3 regions of the Parashewanella tropica genome follow, and region 3 is predicted to be linked to each of the others. Evidence: predicted binding sites of a transcription regulator. Region 3 holds the regulator's gene; each other region holds the start of a gene.
The links. The regulator LexA, encoded in region 3, represses DNA repair genes until DNA is damaged. The targets are predictions, from matches to a motif close to TACTGTATNNNNATACAGTA.

Region 1: the regulator LexA is predicted to act here: its motif matches at 2,471-2,490, upstream of recG (ATP-dependent DNA helicase RecG).
Region 2: the regulator LexA is predicted to act here: its motif matches at 2,564-2,583, upstream of E2H97_RS06420 (DNA topoisomerase III).

The regions. Positions count from the first base shown of each region.
Region 1 is NZ_CP037951.1:414,147-420,514, reverse strand. It holds gene E2H97_RS01775 (DMT family transporter) at 80-397, shown strand; gene E2H97_RS01770 (sensor histidine kinase) at 424-1,506, shown strand; gene E2H97_RS01765 (response regulator transcription factor) at 1,682-2,278, shown strand; gene recG (ATP-dependent DNA helicase RecG) at 2,508-4,583, shown strand; gene E2H97_RS19045 (DUF3014 domain-containing protein) at 4,732-5,613, shown strand; gene E2H97_RS01750 (hypothetical protein) at 5,685-5,972, opposite strand; gene E2H97_RS01745 (DUF418 domain-containing protein) at 6,066-6,368, opposite strand, start outside.
Region 2 is NZ_CP037951.1:1,502,728-1,509,095, reverse strand. It holds gene E2H97_RS06425 (class I SAM-dependent methyltransferase) at 1-544, opposite strand, end outside; gene E2H97_RS06420 (DNA topoisomerase III) at 616-2,553, opposite strand; gene E2H97_RS06415 (class I SAM-dependent methyltransferase) at 2,775-3,623, shown strand; gene E2H97_RS06410 (hypothetical protein) at 3,868-5,400, shown strand; gene cysK (cysteine synthase A) at 5,591-6,368, shown strand, end outside.
Region 3 is NZ_CP037951.1:4,097,578-4,103,945, reverse strand. It holds gene ctaD (cytochrome c oxidase subunit I) at 1-1,562, opposite strand, end outside; partial or broken gene coxB (cytochrome c oxidase subunit II) at 1,584-2,693, opposite strand; gene E2H97_RS18210 (cell division inhibitor SulA) at 3,315-3,788, opposite strand; gene lexA (transcriptional repressor LexA) at 3,785-4,402, opposite strand; gene E2H97_RS18200 (TonB-dependent receptor) at 4,656-6,368, shown strand, end outside.

The DNA.
Region 1 (6,368 bases), 540 kb from region 3:
GGTTTATCACACAATTACTCCTATCTGAATTTATTGACCATATCTTTAATTCTTGTATTAGAAATAATAAGGAAAAATAATGGCTTGGATAGTATTAGTATTCGCTGCAATAATGGAGGTGGTTTGGGCAATCTCATTAAAATACTCAGAGGGATTTACCAAACTGTGGCCAAGTGTCAGCTTTTTTGTTTCCGCATGGATAAGCTTTGCTTGCCTTTCTTACGCCTTAAAAACCATCCCCATGGGAAATGCCTATGCAGTGTGGACGGGCTTTGGCGCCGTTGGGATCACAATAGCGGGGATCATCTTATTTAACGAGAGTATTTCGATGACTCGTGTTATCTGTATTTTACTTATCGTCGTTGGCATTATTGGCTTAAAGCTCAGCTCAAACTAAAAATAGCCCTTAGAACGGAACTCGGCATGATAAAAATGAATTTCCTCAACACTGAAAAGACCAAAGACAAATTTGCGTGGCTATATCTGTGTAATCTGGTCTTTTATTTTATTCCGATGTTTATCAATCAAAGAGGACTGTCTGACACTATCATTAGCCTTGCTATTGTCGTTATATTTATATTCGTCTATTTCCAAGCCTACCGATGTAAAGCAGAGCACGTCCATTTTCCGATTTTTGGAATGCTTTCACTCGCTATTCTCGCAACCCCATTTAACTACGGGTCAATGGCCTTATTTTCCTTTGTTGGCTTTTTCTGCGGTTTTCACTATTCAATAAAGCGCTTAGCCATCATCACCCCTATCATGCTTATACTGCTATTCGTGTTAAATGATTGGCTATTTCCCAATTACTACTTTTTTGGCTATTCATCTGCCATCTATTTAGGGCTCACTTTAGTCGGTTATGCTTCAGGTCAAAAAGAACTGGCTAATCGACAAAAGCAGCAATCAGCCGAAGAAATCAAAACCCTCGCCACCATCGTTGAGCGAGAACGGATCGCCAGAGACTTACACGACCTAATTGGTCATAGTCTGTCTTCCATCTCACTTAAAGCTGAATTAGTGCAAGCGCTTATTCAACAAAACCGACTTGAAGAAGCACTGCAGCACCTAAGTGAGTTAGCCGAGATCTCCAGAAATGGACTGAGCGAAATACGTGAAACTGTATCAGATTATAAAAGCAAAGGATTGGCCAAAACCGTTACCGATTTATGTAAACGATTACGAGAAAAATCATTAGTGGTGTCTCTAACGGGTGATATCCCAAGTCAGCTACCTGCTCGCGAAGAAAGCCAGTTAAGCCTGATTTTAACGGAACTAGGCAATAACATTTTGCGCCACAGTCAGGCCGGTGAATGTGAAATTAGCTTTGAACACACACAAACATCACTTATCGTAACTGTTATGGATAATGGACATTGTGAGTCTATTTCAGAAGGCAATGGTATAACTGGAATACGTGAACGTGTTAAAGCTCTGAACGGGGAATTCACTTACCAAACGACGCCAAACTGTATTTTTACAATCAATCTTAAATTAGAAAACTAAATTAGGTTTATAAATATCAATTTCATCCGATGTTTCTGGAGGGCAATAGTGTGATAAGGCAACCGTCCGTGACAGGATGTCACGGTCGTCAGCACATGGACGTGCGTTTCTGTTGACGTTCACACTATTGTCCAACTCCAATTTAGATGATGCATTTTTCTAAGGAAGAACAATGATCCGAATTTTGCTTGCCGAAGATCAATCCATGGTACGAGGCGCACTTGCCGCTCTTCTCTCTATTAAAGGCAATTATGAGATAACCGAAGCTAAGGATGGTGATGAAGCGTTAGCATTTTTGAAAAGCCAAGAGTTCGATTTACTGCTCACCGATATCGAAATGCCTGGTCGAACTGGACTCGAATTAGCTACATGGGTGCAAGAACAACAAAGTAAGATCAAAGTCATCATCCTTACGACTTTTGGGCGCAGCGGCTACATTAAGCGCGCTTTAGAGGCTGGAGTAGATGGCTTTTTATTAAAAGATGCACCAACGGATGAGCTACAACATGCCATAGAACAAATCATGAATGGCCGACGAATTATCGATCCTGAATTGGCGATGATGGCCATCGGTGAGCAAGATCCCCTTAACGATAAAGAGCGTCGAGCTTTACGTTTAGCCGCTGATGGAAAGTCCACCGCAGAAATTGCAAATAGCCTCTTTATTGCCGAAGGCACAGTGAGAAACTATTTATCCGAAGCGATAAACAAACTTAACGCCAGTAACCGCATCGATGCAGCTCGAATTGCTAAGCAGAAAGGTTGGTTGTGAATCATCTTTTGTTTAGGCAGCAGAAAGGAAGTAATAGTATGAACGACAACAGAAGCGCACGTCCATGTGCTGACGACCGTGACATCCTGTCACGGACGGTTGTCTTACCATACTATTACTTCCAACTGTCTTGATTCAGTATTTTATGATTCAAAAATTGAGTTAGTTGTAATAAATAACGACTTTGATAGTATATGTATAAATTCACAGTACTTTAGGTCGCTACCACTTGCTGCAATTGGAACAGGTGCCTATCACCGAATTAAAAGGTGTGGCAAAAAAAGTCGCTGAAAAACTCGAAAAACTGAGCATTCGCACGGTTCAAGATCTGCTGTTCCATCTTCCACTGCGCTATGAAGATCGCACTCGCGTCTATCAAATTGCGGATTTACTGCCTGGACAATACGGCACCATCGTCGGTGAAATCCAATCAACACAGATAATCCACGGTCGTAAACGTATGCTGACTTGCACACTCAGAGACGCAAGCGGCGTGATCACCCTACGCTTTTTTAATTTTTCCGCCGCGCAGCGAAACGGTATGCAAAATGGTCGCTTGATGAAAGCCTATGGTGAAATAAAAGCGGGTAAACATCATGCGGAGATCATTCACCCTGACTATAAAGTAATTGCTCCCGATCAGCCGATCGAAATGGATGCCAGCTTAACACCCATCTACCCAAGTACCGAAGGACTAAAGCAAACCAGTTGGATCAAGCTGACAGAACAAGCCTTAAGCATGTTAAGTCAAGGTGGATTAACAGAGTTACTCCCTGAGCGCTTACGCCCCAATAACCTACCATTGGCTGAAGCGATTCGGGTTCTTCACCGTCCAGATAATACGGTGTCACTTGAAGAGTTAGAATTAGGGCAACACCCTGCTCAGCAACGATTAGTTCAAGAAGAGCTATTGGCTCACAACCTGAGTATGCTGAAACTTCGCCAGCGCAGTAATCAAGATCCCGCTATTGCGTTACCTGCCACAGGACAATTACTGAATCCGTTTTTAAAAGACTTACCCTTTAAGCCAACGGGGGCGCAACAACGTGTAGTCGCTGAGATCGGCAGCGATCTTGAGCAAAAACATCCGATGATGCGCTTAGTTCAGGGAGATGTAGGATCAGGTAAAACCTTAGTTGCCGCGTTGGCAGCACTGCAAGCCATCGAAAACGGCTATCAAGTGGCATTAATGGCGCCCACTGAATTGCTGGCAGAACAGCACGCTGAAAACTTCGGCCAGTGGTTTGCCCCTCTTGGACTCAAAGTGGGTTGGCTCGCAGGGAAATTAAAAGGTAAAGCCAGAGAACAGTCTTTAGCCGATATTGCCAGTGGTGATGCCCACATCGTCATTGGTACTCATGCGATATTTCAAGAACAAGTGGAGTATAAAAACTTAGCCTTAACCATTATTGATGAGCAACATCGTTTCGGGGTTCATCAACGACTTGGACTACGTGAAAAAGGCATTAAACAAGGATTTTACCCACATCAATTGATCATGACCGCCACCCCCATTCCACGCACCTTGGCAATGACAGCTTATGCGGATTTAGATACCTCTATTATTGATGAGCTCCCACCCGGACGCACACCTGTAGCAACAGTGGCCATTTCCGATCAACGTCGCCAAGAAGTAATCGAACGTGTTCGCCATGCTGCAACTGTCGATAAGCGTCAAACCTATTGGGTTTGCACCTTAATAGATGAATCCGAAGTACTTGAATGTCAAGCCGCTGAAGATACCGCCGAAGAGTTAAAGCAATTATTACCCGAGCTGAAAATTGGTTTAGTTCACGGTCGATTGAAAAGCAAAGATAAGCAAGCCATCATGGATCAGTTTTCCAGTGGTGAATTGGATTTATTAGTGGCAACGACCGTTATTGAGGTTGGCGTAAACGTGCCCAATGCCAGCCTAATGATCATCGAAAATCCAGAGCGCTTAGGCTTAGCTCAATTACATCAATTGCGCGGTCGCGTTGGACGTGGCGCTATCGAAAGCCATTGTGTCATGCTCTACAAATCGCCATTAACCTTAACCGCCAAACAACGTCTTGGCGTATTAAGACAAAGCAACGATGGCTTTGTTATTGCACAGAAGGATTTAGAAATACGCGGTCCAGGCGAAGTGCTCGGCACCAAACAAACCGGACTGGTTGAAATGAAGGTTGCGGATTTAATGCGAGATCAACATCTTGTGCCACAAGTCCAAAAACTAGCAGGGCATCTATTACAACAAGCCCCTGAAAATGTTGATGCCATTATTGAACGTTGGCTCGGAAATAAAGACCAATATATTCAAGCTTAAAAATCTATTGTCACGAGACTGTATTTTGTAACATTGTATGATTTTTAGGGAAACGCATTGACATGCGAAGCAATCTTGCGAAGATATAATCTCATTCGTACTCATTAAGTGGGCGAATGCTAAAACAGAAGTACCAGAAGGAAACCTTATGCAAGCGAATCAAGACGATCGAGTTTCTCAAGCTCCTCAACCTAGAAGCAACCGTAGCTTATTGTTAAGTGCCATTGGCTTGGTAGTCTTAATTGGTGCTTCTGTTTATTACTACCTTGGCGATGAGCCGCAGCCACCTCAGGTAGAACAAGAAGTCACTCAACCAGAAGTTAAAGCGCCAGAGCCATTGCCTGAAACGCCGCTACCTACTGAGCCGATTCCTGAGCCACCAGCACCGAAAGTGGAGCCACAGCCAGAGCCGCAACCTGTAGCTAAAAAGCCTGAACCGCCTAAGCCAGCGCCTTTACCAAGCTTGCAGCAAAGTGATGACTTTTTGTATCACCAAACCATGAATGCCTTCAAAGGATTATCATTAGACAAACAGCTTCTACGAACCAACTTAGCCAGACAATTTGTGGTATTTGTAGATAACTTGGCTTATGGTCAACTGGCCCGTAAAGCCAGCCCATTGGTTGCGCCAAAACAAGCATTCTCTGCGCTTGAAGTGAACAACAAGATTTACTTAGATCCGGATAGCTACCACAGATATGATTTTTACGCTGAGCTGCTATCAGCCATGAATACGGATCAACTGATCAAAACATACCGTTATGTTTTACCACTGCTAAACGATGCGTTTGCAGAGCTTGGCTACGAAAATGACACCTTTACTAAGCGTCTACGTCAAGCCATTCGCGAAATGCTCAAAGCGCCGATTATTGAGCAGCCGATTGAACTGACTTCTATCAGCGTAAACTACAAGTTTAAAGACAAGAAGCTAGAATCACTACCCAATGCGCAAAAACTGATGATCCGTATGGGTCCTGAGAATAGCCGTAAAGTTAAAGCGGCATTAAGAAAATTAGCGGCTGAGCTATAGTCTCAGTCCATTCGTTAAATACAAAAACGCCTCGAATTTATCGAGGCGTTTTCTTTTTTGTTATTTACCAACTACATTCCTTCTTCAAGGCTTTCCTTGAGAGTGATCTCCATATTTTCTTGTTCTTCTTCATTTTTAAAGTGTGGACTTAAATCACCCGAAGGCTCAAAATTTATCTCGCCGCCTTCATAAGTCACAAAGTAATTTAACGTGGCATTATTATTGGATTTTGCATCCGATAATCGCACTTCTAAATCGTGCTCCCCCGTTTGCTTCAAGGTCGTGACGTCCTTTTTCATCGCCCCTGAAATCACATAAAAATTCTCATCATCGCGGTACATGATTACACTCATACCCATAACGTTCTCCTTTACCGTTAGGTATACCAACTTACAAACAAGTGTAAGCTGGTGTATGACATCATGAATAAGTGTAGACCAAATATGACCGTTCTATTTCAACAGTGGAGCAAGCTGACGATAAGTAATACTGCGCCATAGCCATTCCATTGGTCCTTGCTTGAAATAGGTTAACCACAACTTAGCGATACCCAGTTGAAGCCCTGCTAAACCAAGCGCAAACAAGACTAACTCCCAGCGCGCTAAGCTGCCAAACCATCCAAAGCCAACACCATAGAATACCGACACACAGATCACTGATTGCAGTAGGTAAAAGCTCAGTGCCATTCGTCCAACTCTGGCTAACGCCATTGACCAAAGTGTCTGCCCTTTATTCAATACCCAATGAAATAGAGC
Region 2 (6,368 bases), 1.6 Mb from region 3:
ATTGAAGCTGAGCGAAGCAAAACGGATAAGAATGATAGTGTATATAAACTTGATCTCCAGTTGAAGATGTTTGGTAGCCATTATCAAAAGAACTGCCTTCCATAGTGCTAAAGTACAAAATACCATTAGGATTAAGTAAACCTGAGATATCTGAAATTAATTTAGCAACATCTTCTTCATCTAAATACGGCGCATTAAAGCCACAAATAATCGCATCAAACTTTTGATCAATTTTGCTGATTTCACGAGAATCAAGAACTTCAAAACTCCCGTTTTCAACATTTCCTGTTGCGAGTTCAATCATGGCAGATGATAAGTCAGTGCCATGAATTTGATAGTCTGGACGCTTCTTTAGTAAATAACTTGAAATATTGGCAGGACCACAGCCAATATCTAAAATTTTTGCATTTGGGGTTGTGACTAAATCACAAATGGCATCATAAGTATCAAAGTAATGTTCAAAATCCATGTATTTATCTTGATATTGCTTAGCCAGTTTATTAAATGTGGCCACTGAGGTTTGATACTTATCCATTAATGTCATTTCGTCCCATCAGGATTCTGAAAAGGCGTTTTTATACCAAGGTGTATGCCTTCATACAATATCAATTGTTGTTAACTTGATCTTTTTGCTTTTCGAGGAGTGTTTTTCTTTCTGTAAAAACGCTTTTTACTTTGTGTTGATTTGATCCCTTGAAGTGCTGTAGGTAATTGCTGACTCGCAATTTCAATCAGCTGATGTAATTGCTGTTGCATCGGAAGCATAAAATCTTGATAGCGCGTTTCTTTACGACTTATTGCTTCCAAGCTGGACTCCCACAACGCAGTCATATCAGGTTGGCTTACGTTATCAGGTAAGCTTTTTATCAGTCCTGTTCCAGCTTCAGTTGCAAGAATGGATTTCCCCTGTCTTTTCAGAAAACCACGCTTAAACAATAATTCAATAATGCCCGCACGTGTGGCCTCAGTTCCCAAACCATCGGTTTCTTTTAGTACTTTTTTAATTTCAGGGTCTTTTACAAAACGGTTAATACCCGTCATAGCCGATAATAACGTTGCATCGGTAAAGTGTTTAGGAGGCTGAGTTTGTCTTTCAAGCAGCTCACCATGCGAGCAAGTCAATCTCTGGCCTAAAGCAAGAGGAGGAAGTAACTGGGTTTCCGTTTTATCTAGTGAATTTTCTTTTGCTGAGGACTTGAATAAACTTTTCCAACCTAAGGATTTTTCAGTTTTACTTTTACAATTGAATTTACCACCAGCAATAGTCACTTCTACTTGGGTTTCTTGATATAAATATGCTGGATAAAATTGTGCCAAGTATTGCCTTGCTATTTGCTGATACACCTTGCTTTCATTCGCTGATAACTTAGTTAAATCAACTCGTTTTTCTGTTGGGATAATGGCATGGTGAGCATCGACTTTACTATCGTTCCACACCTTTGACTTTAAGCTTGTATTAGGCTGAGGAATATTTGCAACTAGCTCAGAAGCATTAGAAATTACAGCTGCCACAACTTTGGGCGCCAGTTGTAATTGCTCTTTGGGAAGATAACGACTGTCTGATCTTGGGTACGTAATTAACTTGTGCTTTTCATATAAACTCTGACAGATAGAAAGTACATCTTGAGCCGACATTGCAAACCGTTTAGCGCAATCAATTTGCAAACTCGATAAGTTATAAGTTAAAGGCGGATTTTGTTTTTTGTCTTTTGTTTCCAGTTTGGTAATTTCTGCTACTTGGTTACCGATGCGGTTCACAACATTTTCAGCCAACCCTTTAGCCAACACCCTGCCTTCTTCATCCATATAAGGCTGACAAGCTTCACTTGGTTGCCATTTAGCTACAAACCCTTCATTTTGTTCTGTCAATAAATGCGCTAACACTTCATAAAATGGCTTTGATTGAAATTGTTGAATTTGCTCATCACGCCTGACGACTAATCCAAGTAAGGGGGTTTGCACTCGACCTACAGACAACACCCCATCATAGCCCACTTTTTTTCCCTGAATGGTATACGCACGAGTCAAATTAATACCATATAACCAATCAGCTCGACTTCTGGCTAATGCTGATGTTGCTAATGGAATAAACTCACGGTTACTTCTTAAATTGTTTAACGCACGCTTTACTGCAGCAGGATTTAAATCACTGATCAATAAACGTTGAACATGGTTGAGTTTGGTTCCTGATACACCTAAATGAGAAATGACTTCATCAACCAGCAACTGCCCTTCACGATCTGGGTCACCCGCATTCACAATTTGAGTTGATTGTTTAACCAGCTTTCTTAGTGTCGTTAATTGCTTGCGAGTTTTAGGCTTAGGTTTAAGCTGCCACTTTTCAGGGATGATGGGTAAATGTTCTAATTTCCAACTTTTATATTTTTCATCGTAAGCATCTGGCTCAGCCGTTTCTAGCAAATGTCCAATGCACCAAGAGACACAATCACCATTGGCAAGTTCAATATAACCGTCATGTTTTTTATGTGGTTTAGGTAACACATCGGCAATAGCTCGACCCAAACTCGGTTTCTCGGCAATATAAAGTAGCATTCAAACAAGACACTGGATAAATTTACAGTAACTATAAATAGTTAAATCCTAATGTGCAACTGTAAGAAAACCAACTCAATTGTCTTCTTTAAAAATTTATACTCTTGGTTACTCCAACCGTCATAAAAAGTAACAGTAAAAGATTGAAAATTAGTCGCTTAAGATTAAAGTTTGCGTTATAACAATCATCGCCACGACTAAATTAGGTTAAGGAACAAATAATGAAATCACAATCAACACTTGCAGCAGTGATTCTGACAGGAATGCTAGGCCTAAGCGGAGTATCGGTTTCAGCTTATGCCCACGATGATCATAAGCAAGCGAAACAAATGCCAACGACACTACAATACGATGATCAATATCGCACTGCCAAAGAAAAAGCCAGAGACAAATACCGTCACCCTAAAGCTACCTTGGATTTCTTTGGAGTCAAACCTAGCGATACCGTTGTTGAAATCTGGCCTGGTGGCGGTTGGTACTCCAATATTCTTGCTCCTGCTCTAAAAGGTTCTGGCGAATTTATTGCGGCACACTTTCCTACCGATTCAGCTCGAAAATATTACCGAACCAGCCGTGCAAAGTATGACGTGAAGTTTAAGGATCACCCTGAACGTTATGGTTATATCAGTGTTACTGATTTCATGCCACCCGCTCATTCTGTAATGGCGCCAGATGAGAGTGCTGACGTCGTATTAACCTTCCGTAATGTTCACAACTGGATTGCTAATGATAATGAAGTCCAAGTGTTTACAGCCGCCTATAAAGCTTTAAAACCAGGTGGAATTTTGGGAGTTGTAGAACATAGAGCGAAACCAAACACAACTCGAGAGGAAATGATCGAGTCTGGCTATGTTACTGAAAAATTTGTTAAAGACTTAGCCGAAAAAACCGGCTTTAAACTCATCGCCAGTAGCGAAGTGAATGCCAACCCCAAAGACACCAAAGATTATCCTGCTGGTGTTTGGACACTACCACCTAGCCTAAAATTTAAAGAGCAAAATAAAGACAAGTATCTAGCGATTGGTGAAAGTGATCGGATGACATTGAAATTCATAAAACCAAAGAAATAATTTTCTTATAGGGGGAAAACAATCTCCCCCTTTTCTTTTACTTTTCGAGCAGTTACTTTCTAATTAATTCATAGTAAAAAGCCACTTTTTACAACCAAGCTACCCCACACTTTCAACCGCGCCACAACATCTTAATTAAAAAAATTTCACATTTTTTTTCATGGTCTATATTTAAGTTCGTGTGTTGAAAACTTCAGCACTAAATCTCCCGTTAATTTGAATGAGTGGTAAGCAGATGCGTAGTATGAGTTCTGTTATTCTAGAAAACGAGACAAAAGAGCTTAGTAAGTACAGTAAATTTTTAAGAAAAATTGCTTGGCTTGTAGAAATCATCGTTGTCTTCATTGGTCTCACGATTTCCATTTCTTTGGTTTTAAGTATTGATAGTTACACCAGTGGCTTCATACTTGCTGCACCTTTCGTAATGGTATCAATGATTGAATTAACAAAAATTCCATTTGTCGTTGGTTTTTGGAATTCAAGAAAATCCTTCCCACTCTATTTGGTTATGATTGCACTATTATGTGTTATCACCTTTGAAACCTTACTTAGTGGTTTTGAGCGCGCCTTTGCATCCATCAACCAAAAAATCAATTTGAATGAAATTGAGATTGCGAAGGTTGAAAACCAAATGCAAAGAAACGAGGAAAACATTCAAATTGCTCTTCAAGAATACGAAGAGAAAATGACAAACCTCAACACCAAAAAGACAGATGTAAATACTAAATATCAAGCACGTCACACCGCTGTTGTTCGCGAAAATCAGCGCCTTTCTAAAAATGTTCCGGCTTTAAGAACTCAGCTAGGTAAATTACGGGAAGAATTAATTGCTCTGAAAATTGAAAAATCAGCACTACTAAAAGAGTTGTCTGAGAAAAAAGAAGAGCGTTTTAAAAAGAGTATTGAACGAGCTGACAACTCAACTGGCTTAGTTGAAAAAGAGCGAGGTCGCTTGCTTGATCAATTAAACTCTCTCAAAGAAGAAAAGAAGCAAGCATTGGATGATGCCAGCTTTTTAACCTCTGGTTCTGTTGAAAAGCGCTATGATGAAAAAATTCGTTATGTTGAAAATCAGTTAAGCAATATTAATGATAAAACCATCACTGGTGAGGGGCCTAAGACTAATTTAGAGTCCGTTGAATTTCTTGATGGCTATTACGCTGATTTACTTAAGCTAAAAGACGATTTAATTAACCAAAAGCAAGCCGAAGTTAACTCTGTTGAAGCTGCCTATAAGCAAGCAGCCAATGCCAGCTATAGAAGCCTTGCAAATAAGCGAGCAAGATTAAACAAAGCACAAAATAATGAAATTTCAGCCTTAGATTCAAAAGCTGATGCAGTAGAGCAAGAGTTCGCCAATGAAAAGGAACTGATCAAAAAGATCAAACAAGACAATTCTGCCCTAATGTTTGAAATACGTCAGTTAGAGGTTGCGACTAATACTATGGCACTTTCAAATCAGGTATATCGAATGGCTTCTTATGTAGACAATGTTGATCACTACAAAGAAATTAAGAAAGAAACCTTAACACTCGTTGGTGTATTGTGGTTTGGTACCTTAGCTTTCATTGGTTCCATAACTGGTATCGCACTTACCCTTTCAGGTTTGCACCTTCATGGCATAGCTCTTAAGCGTAATGTTGCCCAATCTGAAGCACGAGAAAGGGAAGAAGCAATAGCCTCGGAAAAATCAGCGACTAAAGCCGAAGCTAACCAGCAAGAAACTGCCAGTGAAGAAGTAGCTAAAGCCAACGATAACGATATTGAAAAAAGCTGACCAAATTAGCTTGAATTAAAAAACCTTATCAATTTTCCCTAAAAGCCACTGTATTCACAGTGGTTTTTCATTTTCAGATTAAAAAACAAATTTTAATAACTAATCGCTATATAGAAGAAGAATTTATAATTTATGAATTACTTCAAATACTTCTAGTATTCATATTCCCCAAACAGGTAACGGAATAATCATGGCTAATATATACGAAGATAACTCGCAAACAATAGGTAACAGTCCGCTCGTTCGCTTAAACCGAATTGGTAATGGCAACATTTTGGCAAAGATAGAATCTAGAAATCCTAGTTTTAGTGTGAAATGTCGTATTGGCGCCAACATGATTTGGGCAGCAGAGAAAGATGGAACCTTAACAGCAGGTAAAGAGTTAATAGAGCCAACTTCTGGAAACACTGGTATTGCTCTTGCCTATGTAGCAGCAGCTCGAGGATATAAACTCACCTTGACCATGCCTGAAACCATGAGTTTAGAAAGAAGGAAACTCCTTAAAGCACTGGGGGCAAATCTAGTGCTAACTGAAGGCCCAAAGGGTATGAAAGGAGCAATAGACAAAGCAACTGAAATCTATAACTCTAATCCTGAGCATTACGTTTTATTACAGCAATTTGATAACCCAGCTAACCCTGAAATTCATGAAAAAACCACAGGTCCAGAAATCTGGCAAGATACTAATGGTGAAATAGATGTATTTGTAGCAGGTGTAGGCACAGGCGGTACCATCACAGGCGTAAGTCGCTATATCAAAAACACCCAAAATAAAGCCATTACTTCTGTTGCCGTAGAGCCTGTTGACTCTCCTGTTATTACACAAACACTTGCAGGTGATGATGTTCAACCGGGTCCACATAAAATACAAGGAATTGGTGCTGGATTTATCCCAGGTAACCTCGATTTATCAGTGGTAGATAAAGTGGAAACAGTCACAAACGAAGAGTCTATTGAAATGGCACATC
Region 3 (6,368 bases):
TCCCATTCCAGTCCCTCAGCGCCATCCCACGGTTTTGCAGGTGCTTTTTCGCCGCCACGACAACATTTGATCACCAATGCCAAGAACAATAGCTGCGATAACCCAAAGGCAAAGCCACCGATAGAAACAATCTCATTCACATTCGCAAACTGAATGTTGTAATCCGGAATACGACGTGGCATACCCGCTAACCCTAAGAAGTGCATCGGGAAGAACAGCACATTCACTGAAATCACTGAACACCAGAAGTGCCATTTAGCTAAAGTCATGGAATACATGTGTCCTGTCCATTTCGGCAGCCAATAATAGGCCGCAGCCATGATGGAGAAGATGGCTCCAGTCACCAGTACATAATGGAAATGGGCTACTACAAAGTAGGTATCATGGTATTGGAAATCTGCAGGCGTCATCGCCAACATCAGGCCAGAGAAACCACCAATGGTAAACAACACCACAAAAGCGACGGCAAATAGCATAGGCGGCTCAAAGGAGAGTGAACCTTTCCACATGGTGGCAACCCAGTTAAAGACTTTCACCCCAGTAGGCACTGCAATCAACATGGTGCAGTACATAAAGAACAGCAACGCGACTTTCGGCATCCCTGTGGTGAACATGTGATGCGCCCAAACCACAAAAGATAAAATCGCAATACTGGCTACGGCGTACACCATTGAGGAATAACCAAACAGTTTTTTACGGCTGAAGGCTGGAATGATGGCTGAGACAATACCGAAAGCCGGTAGGATCATGATGTATACTTCGGGGTGACCAAAGAACCAGAAAATATGCTGGAACATTACTGGGTCACCACCGCCTGCGGCATCAAAGAAGCTGGTACCAAAGAATTTATCCGTCAGTACCATGGTCACTGCGCCTGCCAATACTGGCATAACCGCGATTAACAGGAATGCGGTTACCAACCAAGTCCAAACGAATAATGGCATTTTCATCCATGTCATGCCTGGAGCACGCAGGTTGAAAATGGTCACAATCACGTTAATGGCACCCATGATGGAGCTGATCCCCATGATGTGGATGGCAAACACAAATAATGCGGTACTGTCACCACTGTATTTGGTGGAAAGTGGGGCGTAGAAGGTCCAGCCGAAATCGGGGCCGCCTCCTTCCATAAACAGTGAACTCAGTAAGATCAAAAACGCAAAGGGTAAGATCCAAAAACTCCAGTTATTCATTCTAGGCAGCGCCATATCGGGTGCGCCAATCATCATGGGAACAAGCCAGTTCGCCAGTCCTGTAAAGGCAGGCATCACTGCCCCAAATACCATGATAAGGCCATGAACTGTGGTCATTTGGTTAAAAAAGTGTGGATCGACCAATTGAAGGCCCGGTTCAAATAATTCGGCTCGAATCACCATCGCCATCGCGCCGCCAATAAAGAACATGGTTAAACTGAACCACAGATAGAGAGTACCGATGTCTTTATGATTAGTGGTTAATATCCAGCGCATTAAGCCTTTTGGTGGATGACCATGATCATTATGAGCCGTTTCTTCATGAACCGCCTCAACGGCTTCATTGGTTTGAGGGTTTGCTGTAGTCATTGTTATCCCTTACTTTTCAACTTTTTCAACATCAGCAGCTTGCACCGCATCACCCACGTTGTTACCCCAAGCATTACGCTCGTAGGTGACAACAGCCGCAATTTCTTCAGCAGTCAGCTGTTTACCAAAAGGCGGCATGGCACTGCCGGGCCAACCAAATTTCACAATATGTATGTGCTTTTCTGCTGGACCTAAGACATATTCAGCGCCCTTTAATGCGGGGAATACCCCTGGAATACCTAAGCCTGTTGGCTGGTGGCATGCCGCACAGTGGGCGAGAAATATTTTTTCGCCTTTTTTGTAGAGTTCGTCTTTAGTGAGGGTTTTAGATAAAGCCGCTTTCGCTTTTGCTGCGGCTTGGAGTTGCGCTTGCTTTTGCGAGGCCAGCCATGTATCAAATTCTGGCCCTTCAACGGCTTTCACTACAATAGGCATAAAACCGTGGTCTTTACCGCATAATTCGGTACATTGACCTCGGTAAGTCCCCGGTTTGTCGATTCTAGCCCAAGCTTCATTGATAAAACCGGGAATAGCATCTTTTTTCACCGCAAACGCAGGCATCCACCACGAGTGGATCACATCGTCAGAGGTCATTAAGAAACGAATTTTACGGTCTGTGGGGAGAACTAATGGCTTATCGACTTCAAGTAAGTAGTGTTCTTGCTTGGCTTGCTTATTTTCGATTTGATCTCTGGGGGTGGCAAGGACACTGTAAAAGCCCACGCCTTTATCAAAATAGTCGTAATGCCATTTCCACTGTGAGCCAGTGATTTTAATCGTGAGGTCGGAGTTACTGGGATCCTCCATCGCCAATAAGGTTTTGGTTGCAGGGATCGCCATGGCAATCAAAATCACAAATGGAATGATGGTCCATAAGATTTCGACTTTGGTACTTTCATGGAAATTGGCGGCAACAGCGCCTTTGGATTTGCGATGCATGATCATGGCGTAGATCATCACGCCAAAGACAATCACCCCGATAACGCAGCAGATATAAAAAATAGTCATGTGCAGGTGATAAACTTCGTGGCTTATCCCTGTCACCCCTTGGGTCATATTCAGGCGCATCGACTCGGCCCAAACTGGCTGCACCATCAGTGCGCCCAACAAACAATACAACACTCGCTTCACTTGACGTCTCCTTTGCTAAACAAAGAAGAGTTACACAGTATCCCACAGCCCTATGCGAACTCTCCGGTTCCCAAAAGCTTGATGATATCTAAGAGCGTAGTGGTTAATTTCCAACAACTCCGAGGTGAGACGATATGACGTGTCTATTCCGGTACGACAATGGTAATGCTATTTCATACTGCTTTGGTGTTTCCACTTTGGCGCTTAACAGCGAATCAAATAGTACGACAGCTTTTCACTGGGACATTTCAACCTAATTCAGCGGATTTAATTTTCTGCCTTACTTTAAGCAAAGCATTCATATTGAATTTTGCTAGGTTTTTATGTCTTTCTTTTAATTAAAACAATTAAATGATAATAAATTGTTAATTTATTATTCAGGTTACCATACTTGGTGCTTACCGATTGATCAAGTTAAGGTTTTTGAAATTTTGCTTAAATTCAGACTAGAAGTGATGAAAAAATAATTGCAGTGACAATGAGAAATAGAAACTATGGAATGTTAGGAAGTCGCTGATAGGTTTATCTCTATAAAGAAGAGCTGCTGCTTCTCAGGCAAAGGTCATTAACTTCAGACCGATGCCGTAATAATTGAAGTTCGCCTCAAATACTACAGAAACCTTAGTGCGCGTAAGCCGTCATGGTTGACGTTTTGTGCATAGAGCTTGATATATCGGCTTCAGTTTCGAAAATAATGCCCATGGCGCGAGCACTTTTAGTGATCAACTGTAAGCGGCGCTTATCTTTCATGTCTAAGCTTGAGGTCCAACAAATCGCGGCGCTGCTGGTGCCTGAAGTCAGTGCCTTCTCCATTGCCCATAAGGTTTCGACTTCGTCTTTGGTATGAACCAAGAGTACTTTGTTTATGGCTATCCCTGCTTTTGCCAAAATCGTTTTGTAGTCATTGCTAGGCGGATTGATCAGTACTATCCAGCGCCCTTGATGGCTCAACTGAGCCAGTTGTGGACTAAGGGTTTGAAGTTCAGTGAGCCCATAAGACTGAGTTTGCACAGTGTTAATGGCTTGAGGCTGCCAAACATTATCACTTTGCCAAAGTCCAGGATGGTGTTGTGTTCCTATTGATTGCATACTCATAACCATTCTCCATTGCGTATCACACCGACTGCTAAACCTTCGATTTCACACTGCTCATAGGTTAAATCAACTTCTATAGGGGCATACTCTTCATTTTCTGCATGTAGGTAAACGACATTTCCCTTTTGTTCAAAACGCTTAACAGTCACTTCGTCTTCTAAGCGCGCTACAACGACTTGTCCATTGTTGGCTTGTTGCTGCTTATGTACCGCTAATAAGTCACCTTCTAAGATACCAATGTCTTTCATGCTGTCACCACGAACTCGCAGTAAAAAGTCGGCAGCAGGTTTAAATAGATGAGCATCAACTTGATAATGCTGCTCAACATGTTCTTGAGCGAGAATAGGCGCACCAGCGGCGACTTGACCAATTAAAGGTAGCCCTGTTTCTTGTTCAGTAACTTCTTGTGTTAGACGAATACCACGTGACGTTCCCGGCATGATCTCAATGTAACCCTTTTTGGCTAGGGCTTTTAAATGCTCTTCGGCAGCATTGGCACTTCGGAATCCAAGGCGGCGAGCAATTTCTGCGCGTGTCGGTGGCATGCCCGTTTCGGAAATATTACTTTTGATCAGCTCTAAAATTTCAGCTTGTCTTGGAGTCAGTGGTCTCATCGTAATGCCTGTTTGTCTATACAGTGTTACTGGTATTATATACAGTAATTACTGTAGCGCAAGAGTTAATCAATTAAGCATGGAACTCAAGAAGTTAAAATTTAACCGCTACAATCTAGCTCATTGTTTTTTATTGACTTAAAAACCTTGCGTTTTAAGTAGACATACCTCAATGTCGTTGATTGTTCTATATGTATTATTTATCATATTTAATGCTGTATCTTATAAAAATAAACATATATGGACATTGATAATGAAAACAAAACTGACTCCCACAGTGGTGGCAAGTTCTTTGTCACTGATTTTTGGTTCTCAATTGGCACTTGCAAATACGCCTACCGACAATCAATCTAATGAAGATGTTGAAAAAATCATCGTTACTGGGCTTCGTTCTAGTATCGTAAGTTCGATTTCACAGAAGAAAGATTCAAGTGAAGTGTCGGATGTGATCACCGCAGAAGACATTGGTAAATTCCCTGACATTAACGTTGCAGAGTCTTTGCAGCGTATTCCTGGGATTCAAATCACCCGTTCTCGTGGTGAAGCCTCTGGCATTGCCATTCGTGGTTTGGATGAAGTGGCAACCTTACTGAACGGCCGTAACTACTTTGGTGGTTCTTCGGATGTGAGTATCAACCGTTTCGCCAGCTTTGAAGATATTCCTGCTGAGCTGGTGGGCTCGGTGAAAGTGTATAAATCCATTTCAGCGGATTTGATTGAGGGCGGTATTGGTGGCGTAGTGGATATTCAACGTACTGATGCATTGAGCCTCGATGGTTTTACTTTTGCTGGTAGCGTTAAATCTCATTACAGTGAGCTTTCAAAAAAGTGGTCACCACGCGGCTCGATTGTTACGGGGAATGTTTGGGATTTAGACGGTGAAGATGAAAAGCTGGGGGTGATCCTTGGTGTTTCTTACTTAGAGCGTACCTTCCGTGAAGATCAAGTTCGCGTTTCCAAGTTTTCCAACATTACAGGTGACTTCCCGAGTGGCAAAGCGCCAGAAGGCGCTAAAGCAATTAAGTCTCTGAACTCTTCACCAGCGTGGGGTGATCGTGAGCGTAAAGTGTATTCCCTTGGTGTGGATTACGCGTTAGATGCTGATACCAAGTTTTATTTTGATGGTGGTTACACCGATTATACCTCTGTGCAAAAGCGTCAAGAGTATGTATGGGGTTTTAACGCTGCCAACATTATTGATGCCGACTTTACAGGCGTGAATGCTAAAAAGCCTTATGCAAAGAGCGTTAAGTTCAGTGATATGACGTTTGATGTACTGAGCATGATTGATGATCGTTATACCAAAACCTATGATGCCGCTGTCGGATTTGAAACCAAGTTTGATAATTGGGCGATCAGCACAGAAGCAAGTTATATCGATACCGACAATGAAACGGCGTTTCGTAACTCAAGGATCCGTGATAACTGGGACAAATTACCAGTAACCGTTAATCAAGGTGGTTTCCCTAACCAACCGCCAGCTGTCGACTTCGGTGACTTTAATGTGGCGGATAAAGGCAACTTTAATATGGTGCAGTGGCGTCACTTAAGTCGCCAGCTCAGTGCGAATGAAAAAGCCTTTAAGCTAGATGCTGACTACTTTTTTGATGAGGGACTCATTACCTCGCTAGAAGCTGGCATTCGTCTGGCAAAACTTGAAACCATCAAAAACACCCAAAATAACCATATTTTTGATGCTTCAGGTAAAACCTATGGCACAACGGATCCATTGGGATTAGTTGAGCCGAGTCGCTGGAACAATTTTATGAGCAAATACAGTGGTGCTCAGTTCTTTGGACAATATGTGGCGATTAACCCAACGTATTTATTGAGCAGAGATGCCGAAATTCGTAAGCACTATGGCTTTGGCTCGCAATCAACCATCCAAAATCCAAAAGATCACTTTGATTATTCTGAAGATGTGTCATCACTGTATCTAAAAGCCAATTTTGATACTGTGATCAGC